4 regions of the Vreelandella sp. GE22 genome follow, and region 4 is predicted to be linked to each of the others. Evidence: predicted binding sites of a transcription regulator. Region 4 holds the regulator's gene; each other region holds the start of a gene.
What was found. The regulator FliA, encoded in region 4, starts transcription of late flagellar genes. The targets are predictions, from matches to a motif close to CTAAAGTTNNNNNNNNNNCNGCCGATA.

Region 1 (2,705 bases), 390 kb from region 4:
TAATCTTCAGCGTATTCGTGAGCTGGCGGTACAAGGCGCCAACGATACCAACACAGCTGAAGACCGCGAAGCGATTGCTACCGAGATTAACGAGCGTATCGCCGAAATCGATCGCGTTGCAGGTAGCAACAACTTTAACGGTACAAGCCTTTTGTCTGGTGGCGATGATGGTAACAACACGGATCTGCAAATTCAGGTTGGTGCTGGTACTACCGGCAATGACACTATCACGGTAACTACCGTTAATGCGTCTAGCGAAAGCTTGGGTGAAGTTGCAGCCGAGGGTGGGAACGATGGGGTTGCTAATTTAAGTGCCGCAGCCGACGCTATCTCTGGTGAAGACGTTGGTAATGGCGATTTTCAAAGTTTGATCAACTCGGTGGATAGTGCAATTGGAGAACTCGACGAGGAACGTGCCACGTTGGGTGCCACCCTTAACCGTTTCGATTCAGTGATCGATAACCTGGCCACAACCGAAACCAACCTCTCCGAAGCGCGCTCGCGTATCGAAGATGCTGACTACGCCGAAGAAGTCTCCAACATGACCCGCGCCAATATCCTTCAGCAGGCGGGGACCTCCATGCTGGCCCAGGCCAACCAAACGCCGCAGTCTGTACTCTCTCTGCTGGGCTAATCTTCTCAGCCATTACACGGGGAAGATGTTTAGCACGGGGCCGCAAGGCCCCGTTTTACGTTCTGACCAAGGCGTTTTTCACAGACTTTTCGTGCAGGCTATTAGTTTTACGGCTAGAGGGTGAAACAGGTCATTTTTCCTAGAAAAAGTTGGGTAAAAAGCTAAAGGAATGGCCACCACGGCCGTTAATTATAATAACGGCGATGCAAGCGCCGATTTCCCGGCCCTTCCCAGGCCACTAAATACCGAGGGTTACATCCATGTCCGTTATCAACACCAACGTCACTTCCATGATCGGCCAGAACAACCTGAACAAATCTCAGGGCATGCTGGCACAGGCACAAGAGCGTCTCTCTTCAGGTCTGCGTATTAACAGTGCCTCTGATGACGCGGCTGGCCAGGCCATCGCCAACAAGATGACTGCCCAGATTAAGGGTATGGATCAGGCGAGCCGTAACGCCAGTGATGGTATTTCACTGGTACAAACCATGGAAGGCGGTCTAGATCAGATCAACGACAACCTGCAGCGTATTCGTGAGTTGGCCGTACAGGGCGCTAACGACACCAACACCGCCGATGACCGCGCCGCGATTGCCACCGAGATCACTGAGCGCATTGCCGAAATCGATCGTGTTGCGGGTAGCAACAACTTCAACGGCACAAACCTTTTGTCTGGTGCGGGTGATGGCCCTCTAAACATTCAGGTGGGTGCTGGTACTAGCACTAACGACACTATCACGGTCGCTACAATTGATGCATCCAGTACGGCTCTAGGTACTGTTGATGCAGATACAGATGCAGGAATTGTTGCGGTTGCTAGTCTGAGCGAAGCGGCTACTGCCATCACGGGTGAAGGCGCCACTAATGCGGGTTTTCAAAGCTTGATTAACTCGGTAGACAGTGCCATCGGAACACTTGATGAAGAGCGCGCTACCTTGGGTGCCACGCTGAACCGCTTTGACTCGGTCATCGACAACTTGGCGACCACCACCACCAACTTGTCCGAAGCGCGTTCACGTATCGAAGATGCTGACTACGCAGTGGAAGTGTCCAACATGACCCGTGCCAACATTCTTCAGCAGGCCGGTACCTCCATGCTGGCGCAGGCGAACCAGACGCCGCAGTCCGTACTGTCTCTGCTGGGTTAATAGCACGCTATAGGTAGCGTTACACCATGACGGGGCCGAAAGGCCCCGTTTTATTGAGTTCTCAACCGTATTTCTCATGTCGTGGCGGAGCCGTCCTCATGGAGGTTTGAAAACACTTTTTTCATTCCGCAGTCGTTTATTTTCTAAAGTAATCGTCTAAATGGTCGTTAATTATAGTAACGGCGACACAAGCGCCGAATAGCAGGCCCTTCGGCCAGCCAAACTTTAAGGGAGCACTTCCATGTCCGTTATCAACACCAACGTCACCTCCATGATTGGCCAGAACAACCTGAACAAATCTCAGGGCATGCTGGCTCAGGCGCAAGAGCGTCTCTCTTCTGGTCTGCGCATCAACAGCGCTTCCGACGACGCGGCCGGTCAGGCCATCGCCAACAAGATGACTGCCCAGATCAAGGGCATGGATCAGGCGAGCCGTAACGCCAGCGACGGTATCTCACTGGTACAAACCATGGAAGGCGGTCTGGATCAAATCAACGACAACCTTCAGCGTATCCGTGAACTGGCGGTACAGGGCGCCAACGATACCAACACCGCTGACGACCGTAAGGCGATCGCCACCGAGATCACTGAGCGTATTGCCGAGATTGACCGTGTTGCGGGTAGCAACAACTTTAACGGCACAAGTCTCTTGTCTGCAGAAGGTGCTGGCACAGACCTGAACATTCAGGTGGGTGCTGGCACTACCGGTAACGATACAATCACGGTCACTACCATTAATGCATCCAGTGAGAGTTTAGGTGTATTTGATGGTGGCGACGTCCCTGCAAATGCAACTATTAGCGTAAAAGCAGCAGCCGAAGCACTTACCCCTGATGAAGGCGAATCAATCGGCAATGACGAATTTCAAGCGTTGATTAATTCCGTGGATAGCGCCATCGGAACGCTCGATGAAAACCGCGCTA
Region 2 (4,105 bases), 390 kb from region 4:
CGATAACCTGGCGACCACCACCACCAACCTGTCCGAAGCGCGTTCACGCATCGAAGACGCCGACTACGCGGTGGAAGTGTCCAACATGACCCGTGCCAACATCCTGCAGCAGGCAGGTACGTCCATGCTGGCCCAGGCGAACCAGACCCCGCAGTCCGTACTGTCTCTGCTGGGTTAATCGATTTAAGATAAGTAACAAAGGGCCGATAGTCTATATCGGCCCTTTTTATTATTAGGGGGATAAATGAAAAACCTGGACGTTCTTGCTCTGCTGGCGGGTGAAGAGACTCTGGAGCTGCCTGAAGGAGCGAGCATGGTGGACACGGAGCGCTTCGTCGACATCAAGAAGGAAGCGGTCGAGGCGATTTTGGTGGTCAAGGGGAGTGTGACCGTCGTCTCATCAGAAGGCGCGGAGAAAAAATCCGAAAATATTAATAACGGTAGTATTTGCTATTTCGATACCAAGGATAAATACGTCTTTTTAAGAGAAGAAGGTGCTTTTTTGGTTTTTGATAGCAAAATCAGAAAACCGGCGACTACTGAGCCTTCCAGGTTTGGGTTTTTTAATCGAAAGAAAAAAGAAGACGTTGGAGCTCAGGAAGGGCTTCGGGTAACGGCATTAGAGGGTATCGAACTGGCTGAAATAGAGGACGAAACGGGCAAGAAAAGCGTGCTCAGCAACATGATACCCAGAATTCAGGGCATCTGGTATCAGACGGCCGGGCCCCTGACCTCAGCCGTTGTCAACGATGAGGGGCGTTTTAAGGCGTTGGCGGGCAGCGTTTATAAAGTGCTCCCCATGCCAGTCAGGTTTGTGGTGGGGGAAGAGTTTTTTGTGCAGTGGTGCTATGAAAAACGGCATATATTGCTCGTTGAAGCTCCTAGCAGCGATGCTGGCCAGGAAGTCAAAGTTAGCGATGACGTTTAGCTGTATTAAAGGTGGTTTAAAGTGATTAAGCTTTTTGTATTTGCATTCTTTGCGCTTTTGGTTTCATGCCTTGTGTCCAAGGTAGCTGGCAGTGGCCAAAAAGAAATGAAAGTTCAAGCAGGAAGTTTCTTCCAAACGATAATAGGTTTTATTTTGCTGGCCTTTGCTTTATTTTTTGGATTGAGAATCGTCATCTTTGTGCTTTCGGGGTAATTCCGGATCTGTTGGCGCCCTAAATTCATAGAATATGCGCAGCACTTTGGATCAAAAGATAGAGGTAGGAGGGCTAGCGCCGGTACCCTCTCTGCCTCTACCTTGTGGTCCAAAGTGAGACAGGGCATGTGATACCGAAAACTGACCCAGGGCCAGCGATACCAAATTTTTGCCTATCTTGAGATCGGCATTAGCTTGAAACAGATCGCCAAGGCCATTGGAGTTCATGGCAGCACGATTAAGCGCAACGGGTTAGCCAATGGTTATGCGCCCGCACAGCCCCAAGCGGCAAGTCCGGTCGGAATTCGCCGAGTATCGACAGGTTGCCAAGGTCGTCTCGGCTAGGTGTTTGAGGTATTAAGTAATCGTACTCAGGTTTTATCCGCTTCTGCTGATAACCATGGTAACGCTTTAGAGTAAAGAGCCTATGCCCGTCGTCAACACCAACATTACGGCCCTAACCTCGCAGCAAAACCTGCAGAAATCGCACTCATCGCTAGCGACCAGCCTCGAGCGCTTGTCATCAGGGCTGCGTATCAATAGCGCCAAGGATGACGCTGCCGGTCAGGCGATCAGCAACCGTATGACCAGCCAGATCAATGGGCGGGCCATGGCCATGCGTAACGCGAATGACGGTGTGTCGCTATCACAAACCGCTCAAGGGGCGCTTGATCAAATCAACGACAAGCTCCAGCGTATCCGCGAGCTGACGGTCCAGGGGTTGAATGGCACGCTCAGTTGGAGCGATAGCGACTCGATTCAAAATGAAATCAATATGAACCTCAAGGAGATCGACCGTCTGGCGGAATCCGCTCAGTACAACGGCATACCGCTACTGGATGGCCAGAAAGGCCTGGTCAATCTACAGGTTGGTGCGAACACTAGCGACACCCTGGATATAGACCTTTTGCCACCGGGGTTTAGTGTCGAGGCGTTAGGGCTCGAAGACTTTACGGTGAGGGGGATAGACGGCGACGTTGCCCCAAGGAATACGCTCAATGGACGCGCCTTCGATATCGAGCTCTATCCGCAGAACCCGAATCAAACGCGGGTCACTTATACCAGCGTAACGGGCAATGAGCCGACCTTGCGTCAACAAAATGCGACCGATGGCGGGCTGAATTACTATATCAGTACGTTAGACAATAACGGCAATCCGCGTTTTTACGATACCCGCACGCCAGTGGCCAACCACACGACGGCCACTGATAGTAGTACGGTACGCGTTGCGAGTACCGGGCTGCTTTATACCGACGCACTATCCAACGAGCCCGAGCAAGAAATTTCCAGCATTACCTTCAACGATGCCAACGGTAATACCATGGAAGGCTCGGCACGCCTGCTGCAGTCGGATGGACGTTATTTGATCGAGCAAACATCCGATAGCGGTAGCGTAAGTTACTTTGATGCCGAGCTTGATTTCGCACCCGGTCAGCGAGCGGCTACTGCCAGTGCGGTAAGCAATGCGCGTACCGCTGAGCAAGCATATTTTATGGCTTCGGATATCGAAGTCGACGGGGCAAATTACTCGATTGGCGACGCAGAGCTCGTATTTCAAAGCCGCGATGGTGAAACCTTGTCCAGCGCAGGTGCCCTCGAACAAGGTGATAACTACTATATTCGCAGCCAGTTGGACGGAGAAACCGTTTACTATCGCGTGGATGAGGTTAGTGCCACGACCACGACGGAAAGTGGCGTCGAAGAGACGACGTTGGTTTTTCAAACGGATACTACCCGCGCCTTTTTAAGTGATGATTTCGCCGACAGCGAAGAAGTCACGACGTTACCAGCAATTGATTTTTCCGCTTCGCCCGCCATGAACATTACCGATGCCAGCGGAAGCGTTATAAATGACAATGCGCGGCTAATGCAGAGTGAATCGGGCCAGTACATTGTTGAAATCAGCGATGGCGGTGGCCGTTACAGCTACCATGAAGCTAACGTCGCTTTCTCGCTGGGGCCTAATGGAGACGTACAGGTCGATGCCCAGGCGCAGTCGACGGCGGTAAATACGTTTGATCTCAATGAGCGAGTCGAAAAAGTAGACGGCACCTCAACGATTACACTCGACCCGCGTAACGTGACGGTTAACTATACGGATTCCAATGGTGACACCTTTAGCGATGTGCTTCGCCAGCGTGAGGATGGGAACTACTACTTCGATTTGCCTAATAGCCATTCAAGCTACGGCAATTCTAAAGTCGCAAGCTTGGTCGATGTCGATGGTAACGATACGCTGATCAAAACGATCAACGGTACGGGGGAGGTGATTATCTATCATCCTCTGAATGTAGCGCCGTTATCGGTCAATGTCGTCACGGATGCTAACGGCGGCGCCGACGATGGCGTGCCTCACAGCACGGTGAATTTGACCGAGGTGGATCGGGATATCCGGCTGCGCACTCCGCCCAACCCGCTGGCAGCGTTGGATCAGGCCATTGCCATGGTGGATAGTAAGCGGAGCTATTTAGGGGCTTTCGAGAACCGGCTAGGATCAGTGATCGAGAATAACCTGAATGCCAATATCAACCTCTTGGCCGCTCGCTCACGTATTGAAGATACCGATTACGCGAGCGAGGCCTCCAATATGGTAAAAACTCAAATACTCCAGCAGGCGGGTACCGCCATGCTGGCCCAAGCCAATCAAACGCCTCAAACTATTCTCACTCTGTTGGAGTAGTTCAAAGCGTTAAGCAGAAACCGATATTCAATAAGTGGGCGGTAGGGGAGACACCTCAAAGGGCTGTGGGTATGCGCGCATTTGAAAACGTTCAACGTCCATTAGGGCCCGCTCATGGAAAGCAGCGCCGCCTGTGATATAGGCCGAAGACCCTTCGTTCATTGTTGTTATATCTCATAAGTCTATTCTGATATGCTTTACTGGCTTAACCTATGATAATAAGCAGTTGGTTCAGTTTATAAGCCAAGGCCGTACTCAATGGACACCGTTACCCTAACCCTCGT
Region 3 (4,105 bases), 380 kb from region 4:
GGGCTCGATTTGAACGGGCTGCTGGGCCAGCTTGAGACTGCTGAGCGAGCCAAGCTCACGCCCATCGCGCAACAGGTACAATCTGAACAAGCGACGGTTTCGGCTTACGGGACACTCAAGAGTGCGGTGGCCACTTTTCAGGATGCCACTGAGGCGCTCAACGACACAGCCACGTTCGAGAGCCTTACGACCAACGTCGACGGCGATGCCGTGACGGCGGTAGTTAGTAACGAAGCACAAGCCGGCAGGTACGAAGTTGAGGTCGATCAGTTAGCAACGGCTGGAAGTTTCGTCACGGAGCGTTTGAGTTCCTCCGATGAAAGCATCGTCAGTGGTGAGCAAACACTAACTTTCGATATGGCTAAAGGCGATATGGCCCCCATAACCATTGCCGACGGCAGTTCGCTGCAAGACATTCGCGACGCCATCAATGAACAAGGCGATGGTCAGGTAACGGCTTCTATCATCGATGACGGCAAAGGGTATCGGCTATCGGTCATGGCGAGTGAAACGGGAGCCGACGCCAGCATCGAAAGCTCCAACTTCTCCTCCATTCTATCCGAAGCAGCAGTGACGTCGGACACCCAGGTGATTCAGGCAGGGCAGGATGCGGCCTTCAATGTGAATGGCATCGACATCGTAAGCAGCTCCAATCAGGTCGAAGAAGCCATTCAGGGCATGACCCTGAATCTCACTGAAGCGGGCGCCTCGAGTACCATTAGCGTCGAACAGGATGACGAAGCGTTGCGGAAAAACGTTGATGCCTTCGTTGAAGGCTTCAACTCGCTCAAGGATACCTTGACGCGCTTGACCAGTTTTGACGCCGAAACCGGTCAATCAGCAGGTCTGAACGCCGACGCCACTACTCGGGCGGTCGAGCGTGATCTACGTCAGGCCATTACTAGCGTAGTGGATGGCGATGGCTTTAGCGTGCTTTCTGACATCGGCATTTCACTGCAAACCGATGGTAAGCTTGAAATCGACGATGACAAGTTGGACAACGTCATCGCGACGCAGCCCGATACGCTTGCCAGCTTTTTTGCCGGCAGTAGCGATGAAACGGGTATGGCCGGGCAAATCAATGTTTCTCTCGAGCGCATCGTGGGCGACGGAGGACGTCTGGATACGGCTGAAAGCAACGCTGAAAGCCGTGTTGGAACGTTAGAAAATCGTTTCGCCCGCACCGAGGAGCGCATCGATCAGACTATCGCGCGCTTTCGCGCCCAGTTTCAGGCAATGGATAGCATGGTGGCGCAGATGAACCAGACCAGCAGTTACCTGAGCGAGCAGTTGGGAATGCTTGGCCAGAACAACCAGTCGTGATCGCCAAGCGCTACTCGTGAGACAGGAAATGCCCGGCGTTTGCCGGGCATTTTTACAGGATTTTAAGAATCTTAACCGCTAAAGTTTGTCGTTTATCAGCCGATAGAGTATTTAACTGTACTTCTCTACTACTTACTAGAGGACTAACCTCATGGCGTCTATTACGGCATTGGGTGTGGGGTCTGGATTGGATTTGTCGGGATTGGTGGATCAGCTTAATGCGGCCGAACGCCAAAAGCTCGTTCCCATCCTTGAGCAGAAAAGTGCTCAGCAAACCAAAATTTCTGCTTATGGGCGCCTGGAATCCGCAATGGATAGGGTGCAGAACTCTATTACGGCGTTGAACGATGCCGCTACTTTCAATCAGCAAAAAAGTACGGTAACGGGAGAAGGCGTACTGGCGACGGCGAGCGAAAAAGCCAATCCGGGTCGCTATGAGGTGACGGTTTCCCAACTGGCGCGCGGCGGCAGCGCTGCGTCCAATAGCGTGGCACTGGACCAGGAGCTTACGGCAACCGATACGAAGTTGACGCTTAATTTTGGGGCTGGCGATACGCAAACAAGCTACGGCGTCGATATTAAAGCAGGCAGTACCCTGGCTGAGGTTCGTGATCAGATCAATGCGGATAAAGAGTCTGGCGTTACGGCTTCGCTCATCAATGATGGCAAAGGGTATCGCCTGGCGTTGAGCTCCAAGGAAACGGGCAAAGAGGCTTCGCTGGCAGGGTTTTCAGGGCTGACCTCCCTTTCGATGGACCCCACCACGCTACGTGCTGGCCAGGATGCCGAGTTGAATGTCAACGGCATCGCGATTACGAGTAAAAGCAATCGGGTAGAAGAGGCTATCCAGGGAGTAACGCTCAACCTGACCGCTGCCTCCCTGACCCCATCCACGCTTGTAATCGAGCGTGATGAGGCGTCACTGAAAGAAGCCATCAATGCCTTCGTTAGCAACTATAACGAAATGAAGTCCACCGTTGGCCGTATGACCGAATTCAAGGGCGAAGGTAAGACATCGGGCGATTTAGTGGGCGACCGCACCGTTCGCACTATCGAAAACCGTCTGCGTCAGGATGTAACGGGCAACTTTGGAACGAGCGATATAACGCGGCTTGCTCAAATGGGTATCGACATCGACAAGCAGGGCCGCCTCCAGGTCGATGAAGCCAAACTGGATGAAGCAATTGCCAATAACTCCGAAGGTTTGGCTGCCTTTTTCGCAGGTGATACGAAAGAAGATGGTTTTGCAGGGCGCATAAGTTCGACACTCAAGGATATAACGGCAGATGACGGCATCATTAAAAGCTCCATCGGCAGTGCTGAGCTGCGAATAGAGAGCCTGGACCAGCGCAAGCTGCGTATGGAAGCCAGCATCGAGCGAAGCACTGAGCGCTACCGTAAGCAGTTTGCGGTGCTTGACGGCATGCTCGCCCAGATGAACTCCATGAGCAGCTACCTCTCTCAGCAGTTCGATATGATGAGCGCTATGCAGAAGAAGTAGGTCGTATTTTCCTGGCTGGGTCAGAACGCTTTTGACGTAACAGCCATCAACGCAAGTGACGGGGCCGAAAGGCCCCGTTTGCCGTTTGTGGATGCAACGACTTTTTTATAAAAAAGTGCAAAAGAGCTAAAGAAGTGGGGCGACAGGCCGTTAATTATAATAACGGCGATGCAAGTGCCGATTCATGGGCCTCTCCCAGGCCACTAAACACCGAGGATTAAATTCATGTCTGTTATCAACACCAACATCACTTCCATGATCGGCCAGAACAACCTGAGCAAGTCCCAGGGCATGCTGGCTCAGGCGCAAGAGCGTCTCTCTTCCGGCCTTCGTATCAACAGCGCTTCTGACGATGCGGCTGGCCAGGCCATTGCCAACAAAATGACCGCCCAAATCAAGGGCATGGATCAGGCGAGCCGTAACGCCAGCGACGGTATCTCGCTCGTTCAGACCATGGAAGGCGGTCTGGATCAGATCAACGACAACCTTCAGCGTATTCGTGAACTGGCGGTTCAGGGCGCCAACGATACCAACACCGCTGATGATCGTGCAGCGATTGCCACCGAGATCACTGAGCGTATTGCTGAGATCGATCGTGTTGCGGGTAGCAACAACTTCAATGGCACAAACCTCTTGTCTGGTGCGGGTGATGGCCCTCTAAACATTCAGGTGGGTGCTGGTACTAGCACTAACGACACTATCACGGTCGCTACAATTGATGCGTCCAGTACTGGGCTAGGTCAAGTTGATGCAGTTGGAACAGAGGAGGACGGGGTTCCTGGGGCTAATAATTTAAGTGAAGCAGCTGCTGCTATCGCGAATGGCGGCGCCTCTAATGCGAACTTCCAGAGTTTGATTAACTCAGTAGATAGCGCCATTGGAACCCTCGATGAAAACCGCGCCACCCTGGGTGCCACGCTGAACCGTTTCGACTCGGTCATCGACAACCTGGCGACCACTACTACCAACCTGTCTGAAGCGCGTTCACGCATTGAAGACGCCGACTACGCGGTGGAAGTGTCCAACATGACCCGTGCCAACATCCTGCAGCAGGCCGGTACCTCCATGCTGGCCCAGGCCAACCAGACCCCGCAGTCCGTACTGTCTCTGCTGGGCTAATAGTACGCTAGTGCCAAACCATGACGGGGCCAATAGGCCCCGTTTTTTTGGTTTTTTAACCCGCAATTTTTGTTAATTGAGTTTTTTGAAAATCGCCGCATGGCGGGAGCTTAAGCGCGGTGTCTTGGGTGTTGAGTAGCTAATGTTACTTTCCCTTACATA
Region 4 (4,105 bases):
CTGCTGCCGACCCTTGCCGAGGGCGAGACCCTGGACGCGCTGGAAAGCGAGCGTTTGACCTGGGTCAGCCAGGCGACCGGCGCTCAGCGGATATACTGGCAGGGCGAGCGCTACGCGTTGACGACCCTGTTTGGCGAAAGCGAACTCTCGCATCGAGTCGACGTACGCTTTCGCGGCCAGCCGCTACAGCTATGGAATGCCCACGCCGAGGTCACCGACCAGGCCGGGCGGCATTTTCTCGCCTGGTACGGCGAGCTGCGCGACCCGGAAAGCGCCAAGCGCGTGGCCAAACGCTACTGGCTCACCCCGGCGCGGCTGGGGGCCGAAGTGCTATCGCTGCTGGTCACTCAGCTGCAAAGCGAAGGCGCGGCTATATTGACCAAGCGAGCCTGGCGCGCGCTCAAGGAAGCCGATGGCGGCGAGGTCAGCGCCCAACTGCGCCTTTTGATGGCCAGTGGTGCCGCCGCGGCCGCCACGCACCTGGACAACGCCCAGGACGAGGCCGCGCAAACGCTGCGCCAGGACGTGATGCGCCTTTCCAAAACATCTCGCAAGCGCCGCGATACCGCGCTACTCGACGCGCTGATGCATATGTTGATGACCCGGGACGCCATCCGCCAACTGGGTAGCGTCAGCCGCGAGGCCCTGGCATGAGCGGCGGCGACCAGGCATCGGGGCTGCGCCAGTGGGCGAGCCTGCGCAACGAAGAGCGCGCGCAGCAGGCTGTGAGCGAGCACGCCGAGCCCGAGGTGGACACCCAAGCAACCCCGCCGGCAAGCGACGCCGCCACGCCGGTGGTCAAGACGCCGCTGGCAGTGGTGGGGCTACCGACGAAAAGCGTCGCCCCGGTCAAAGAGCGCCTGGGCGAGTGGGCCGAACTTGGCCGGCGCTGGGCGGCGACCCCGGAAAGCTGGGAGGTCGTCCCGGTGGATGCCAGCGAGCCGATGGAGGCGCTTTGCGAGCGCTATTCACGCTGGGCGCTTTGGGTGCGCAGCGACGCGGACGCCTTCGCGAGCATGTATCGCACGCTGCGCCAGCTCAACGACAACCAGGGGCCCCGCCAGCTACTGGCGCTGCACGAGCCCGGCTTGCCCCGCGAAGGGCTTTTAGACAATTTGCAGAAGGCGGCGGCGAATTATCTGAATATCGAACTGCTGCTACTAGCGCGGTAGGCCACAATGAAAAAGCGTTTTCTGAAAAAGAGTCTTCAAGGCGTCGCGCTACTAATGGCGATGGGGGCGAGCCTGACAGTGACCGCTCAGGCGGGCACAGGCAGCTGGAGTAAGGAGGTCACCGGTATGATGGTGGCCATGAGCGACCGGGCGGTCAGCAGTCAGGTTTTGGCGCCGCCGCCGGTAGCGGAGATCGCCCAGGGGCGTATCGAAGGCGTTCACTGGCGGTATGAGGCACCGTTCGGCGCCGCGCTGCATGCTTGGCTTTGCCACCCCGAGCGCTGCGTCGAGCTAAGCGGCCAGCGCGGAAGCGAAACCGGGTTTGCCGGGCTTTCCGCCGATGCGCCGCTGGCGTTTCGCTTCGCGTTGGGGCGCGGGCAGCGGCCGATGCGGGTAAAAGGGCTTCACGTGATTGTGAACTACCAGTGACGAGTGTATAGCCACGAGGCACGAGGATGTATACAGCACAAGGCAGAATTCAACACAGCGAAATGGTCACTCAGCACATGCCGCTGGTGCGCCGCCAGGCGCTGGCGCTGCAGGTCCGCCTGCCGGCGAGCATCGAACTCGATGATCTGATTCAGGCCGGCATGGTCGGCCTATTGGAGGCGCTCGGGCGCTTTGACGCCTCCCAGGGGGCGAGCTTTGCCACCTTTGCCAGCCAGCGGATTCGCGGGGCAATGGTCGATGAGCTGCGCACCCGGGATTGGCTGCCGCGCAGCGTGCGGCGTTCGGCCCGGGCCATGGACGAGGCGGTCCGCCATCTCGAACAGAACCTGGGTCGGGCGCCGGAGGAGGGCGAGATCGCCCGGCATCTGGACATGCCGCTCGGCGAGTATCACCAACTGCTCAACGACGCCAACAGCGGCCACCTGCTGCCCTTCGAGGAGCTTCTGGAAGAGGGCGGGGAACCCGCTCAGGAGGCGCTGAATGCGCCTTTTGAGGAGCTTTTGGATGGTCAGCAGCGCGAAACTCTGATCGCGGCGATCGAAGCGCTGCCCGAGCGGGAAAAGCTTTTGATGGCGCTTTACTACCAGGAGGAGCTCAACCTGAAAGAGGTGGGCGCAGTACTGGGGGTGACCGAATCGCGTGTTTCACAGCTGCACAGCCAGGCGATTAGCCGTCTGCGCGCGCGGCTGCACGAGCCAGATTGACGCATTTTAACCGTTAAACCCAACCGGCGAGGAGCCGTCGATGAACCCCTCTACCTTGATCGGTATATTTGCCAGTATTCTGCTACTGGTTAGCGTGCTGTTTTTCACCGCGGAATCCCCGGAGAGCTTTCTCAACTTGCCCGGGCTTGCCATCGTGGTGACCGGCACCCTGGCGGCGACCTTCATCAGCTACCCGCTCAAGGAGGTACTGCGGGTGGTACGCCTGGTGGGGCTGGTATTTCGCCGCGAGAACACCTACGTGCGCGACGATATCAACGAGCTGGTGTCCATGTCGCGGCTCTGGTTCAAGGGCGACGTACGGGCGGTGGAGCGCGAGCTCGAACACACGCGCAACCCGTTTCTGCGCACCGGCATTCAGCTGGTGATCGCCAACACCAAGGAAGATGAAATTTTCGACATGCTGCGCTGGCGTATCGCCCGGCTCAAGGCGCGCGAGCACGCCGAGGCGCAGATCTTTCGCACCATGGCGACCTACGCCCCGGCCTTCGGCATGATCGGCACCCTCGTGGGGCTGGTGAATATGCTGGAGGTCATGGACGCCGGTGATCTGGAGGTGATCGGCCCACGCATGGCGGTGGCGCTGCTCACGACCTTCTACGGTATCTTGCTTGCCAACCTGGTCTTCAAACCGGTGGCGGTGAAACTCGAGCGGCGCACCGAGGAGCGCTTGATCACCATGAACATGGTGCTCGAGGGCATCTCGCTGATCACCAAGCGCCGCTTGCCGTCGTTCATCGAAGAGACGTTGAACTCCTTCGTGGCCAACTACAACGACGAGATTCGTGATGCCAACGTGAAGCCGCGCGCCGAGAACGACGCGCCTGCCAAGGGGTAGGGCGATGAACCGCGAAGCCCGCCACGCACTGGAATCGCCATTCACCGGGGATGGCGACAGTGAAGATGGGTGGCTGACCAGCTACCTGGACGTATTGACGTTGTTGATCACGCTGTTCGTGCTGCTGTTGGCGCTCACCCCGGCGGGCACCGGCGACGAAGCCGCCGGCACACCCACGACCTCGGGTATTCAGCCGCTCTCTTCGGGACTTCAACCGCTCTACAGTGGGCTGAGCCCGGCGATGGACGGCCTCGATATTCAAGGCGTGAGCGTCTCCGAGGGGCGCGAAGGCATTACCCTGCGCATCGACGATAGCCTGCTGTTCGATAGCGGCGCGGCGCGGCTGACCGCTCAAGGCGAAGAGGTGCTGGAAAGCCTTGGCGAGGTCATCGACACCTTCGACGGTGAGATATCAGTGGAGGGGCACACCGACAACGTGCCGATCGCCACCGCCTCGTTTGCCTCCAACTGGGAGCTTTCGACGGGGCGGGCGATTGCCGTGGTGCGCCATCTGGAAGAGGAAGGCGTGGCGCGGGAACGCCTGCGCGCCGTTGGCTACGCCGATACGCGCCCGCTCGAGGCGAACGACTCCGTAAGCGGGCGCGCCGCCAACCGGCGCGTCGAGTTCGTACTGCGCCGGCCGCCGAACGCCCAGGCGCCGGCCTCGCGTTAGGCGCTGGCGCAGCGGCGCTGCGTTTCGCGAATCGCCTCGCCGGCGCCCGCCAAACTGAACGTCATGGTCCAGGGCGGTTCGTCGCCCTGATCGAAACCGATATAAAGCTGCTCGCCGTCGCTCATTTGACCGAGCAGCGCATCGAGCTCGCCCAGGTAGAAGTGGCTATAGAAGCCGTCATCCCCCTCCTCGACGATAAACTCCGCCATGGTGTCGATCAGCGGCGCCTGGTCGACGCGCAGCCGGGCCG

Region 1: a site for FliA is predicted at 796-822, ahead of ACWHRL_RS02555 (flagellin N-terminal helical domain-containing protein). Genes of this name have one in related genera too.
Region 2: a site for FliA is predicted at 1,512-1,538, ahead of ACWHRL_RS02580 (flagellin N-terminal helical domain-containing protein). Genes of this name have one in related genera too.
Region 3: a site for FliA is predicted at 2,951-2,977, ahead of ACWHRL_RS02545 (flagellin N-terminal helical domain-containing protein). Genes of this name have one in related genera too.

What each region holds. Positions count from the first base shown of each region.
Region 1 is NZ_OZ309110.1:522,194-524,898, forward strand. It holds gene ACWHRL_RS02550 (flagellin N-terminal helical domain-containing protein) at 1-634, shown strand, start outside; gene ACWHRL_RS02555 (flagellin N-terminal helical domain-containing protein) at 895-1,782, shown strand; gene ACWHRL_RS02560 (flagellin N-terminal helical domain-containing protein) at 2,024-2,705, shown strand, end outside.
Region 2 is NZ_OZ309110.1:524,936-529,040, forward strand. It holds gene ACWHRL_RS02560 (flagellin N-terminal helical domain-containing protein) at 1-178, shown strand, start outside; gene ACWHRL_RS02565 (hypothetical protein) at 245-928, shown strand; gene ACWHRL_RS02570 (hypothetical protein) at 950-1,141, shown strand; partial or broken gene ACWHRL_RS02575 (helix-turn-helix domain-containing protein) at 1,283-1,387, shown strand; gene ACWHRL_RS02580 (flagellin N-terminal helical domain-containing protein) at 1,569-3,821, shown strand; gene ACWHRL_RS02585 (hypothetical protein) at 4,080-4,105, shown strand, end outside.
Region 3 is NZ_OZ309110.1:517,716-521,820, forward strand. It holds gene fliD (flagellar filament capping protein FliD) at 1-1,323, shown strand, start outside; gene fliD (flagellar filament capping protein FliD) at 1,475-2,824, shown strand; gene ACWHRL_RS02545 (flagellin N-terminal helical domain-containing protein) at 3,050-3,943, shown strand.
Region 4 is NZ_OZ309110.1:133,221-137,325, forward strand. It holds gene flhF (flagellar biosynthesis protein FlhF) at 1-654, shown strand, start outside; gene ACWHRL_RS00620 (hypothetical protein) at 651-1,172, shown strand; gene ACWHRL_RS00625 (flagellar protein FlhE) at 1,179-1,601, shown strand; gene ACWHRL_RS00630 (RNA polymerase sigma factor FliA) at 1,628-2,326, shown strand; gene ACWHRL_RS00635 (motility protein A) at 2,367-3,182, shown strand; gene ACWHRL_RS00640 (OmpA/MotB family protein) at 3,187-3,855, shown strand; gene ACWHRL_RS00645 (hypothetical protein) at 3,852-4,105, opposite strand, start outside.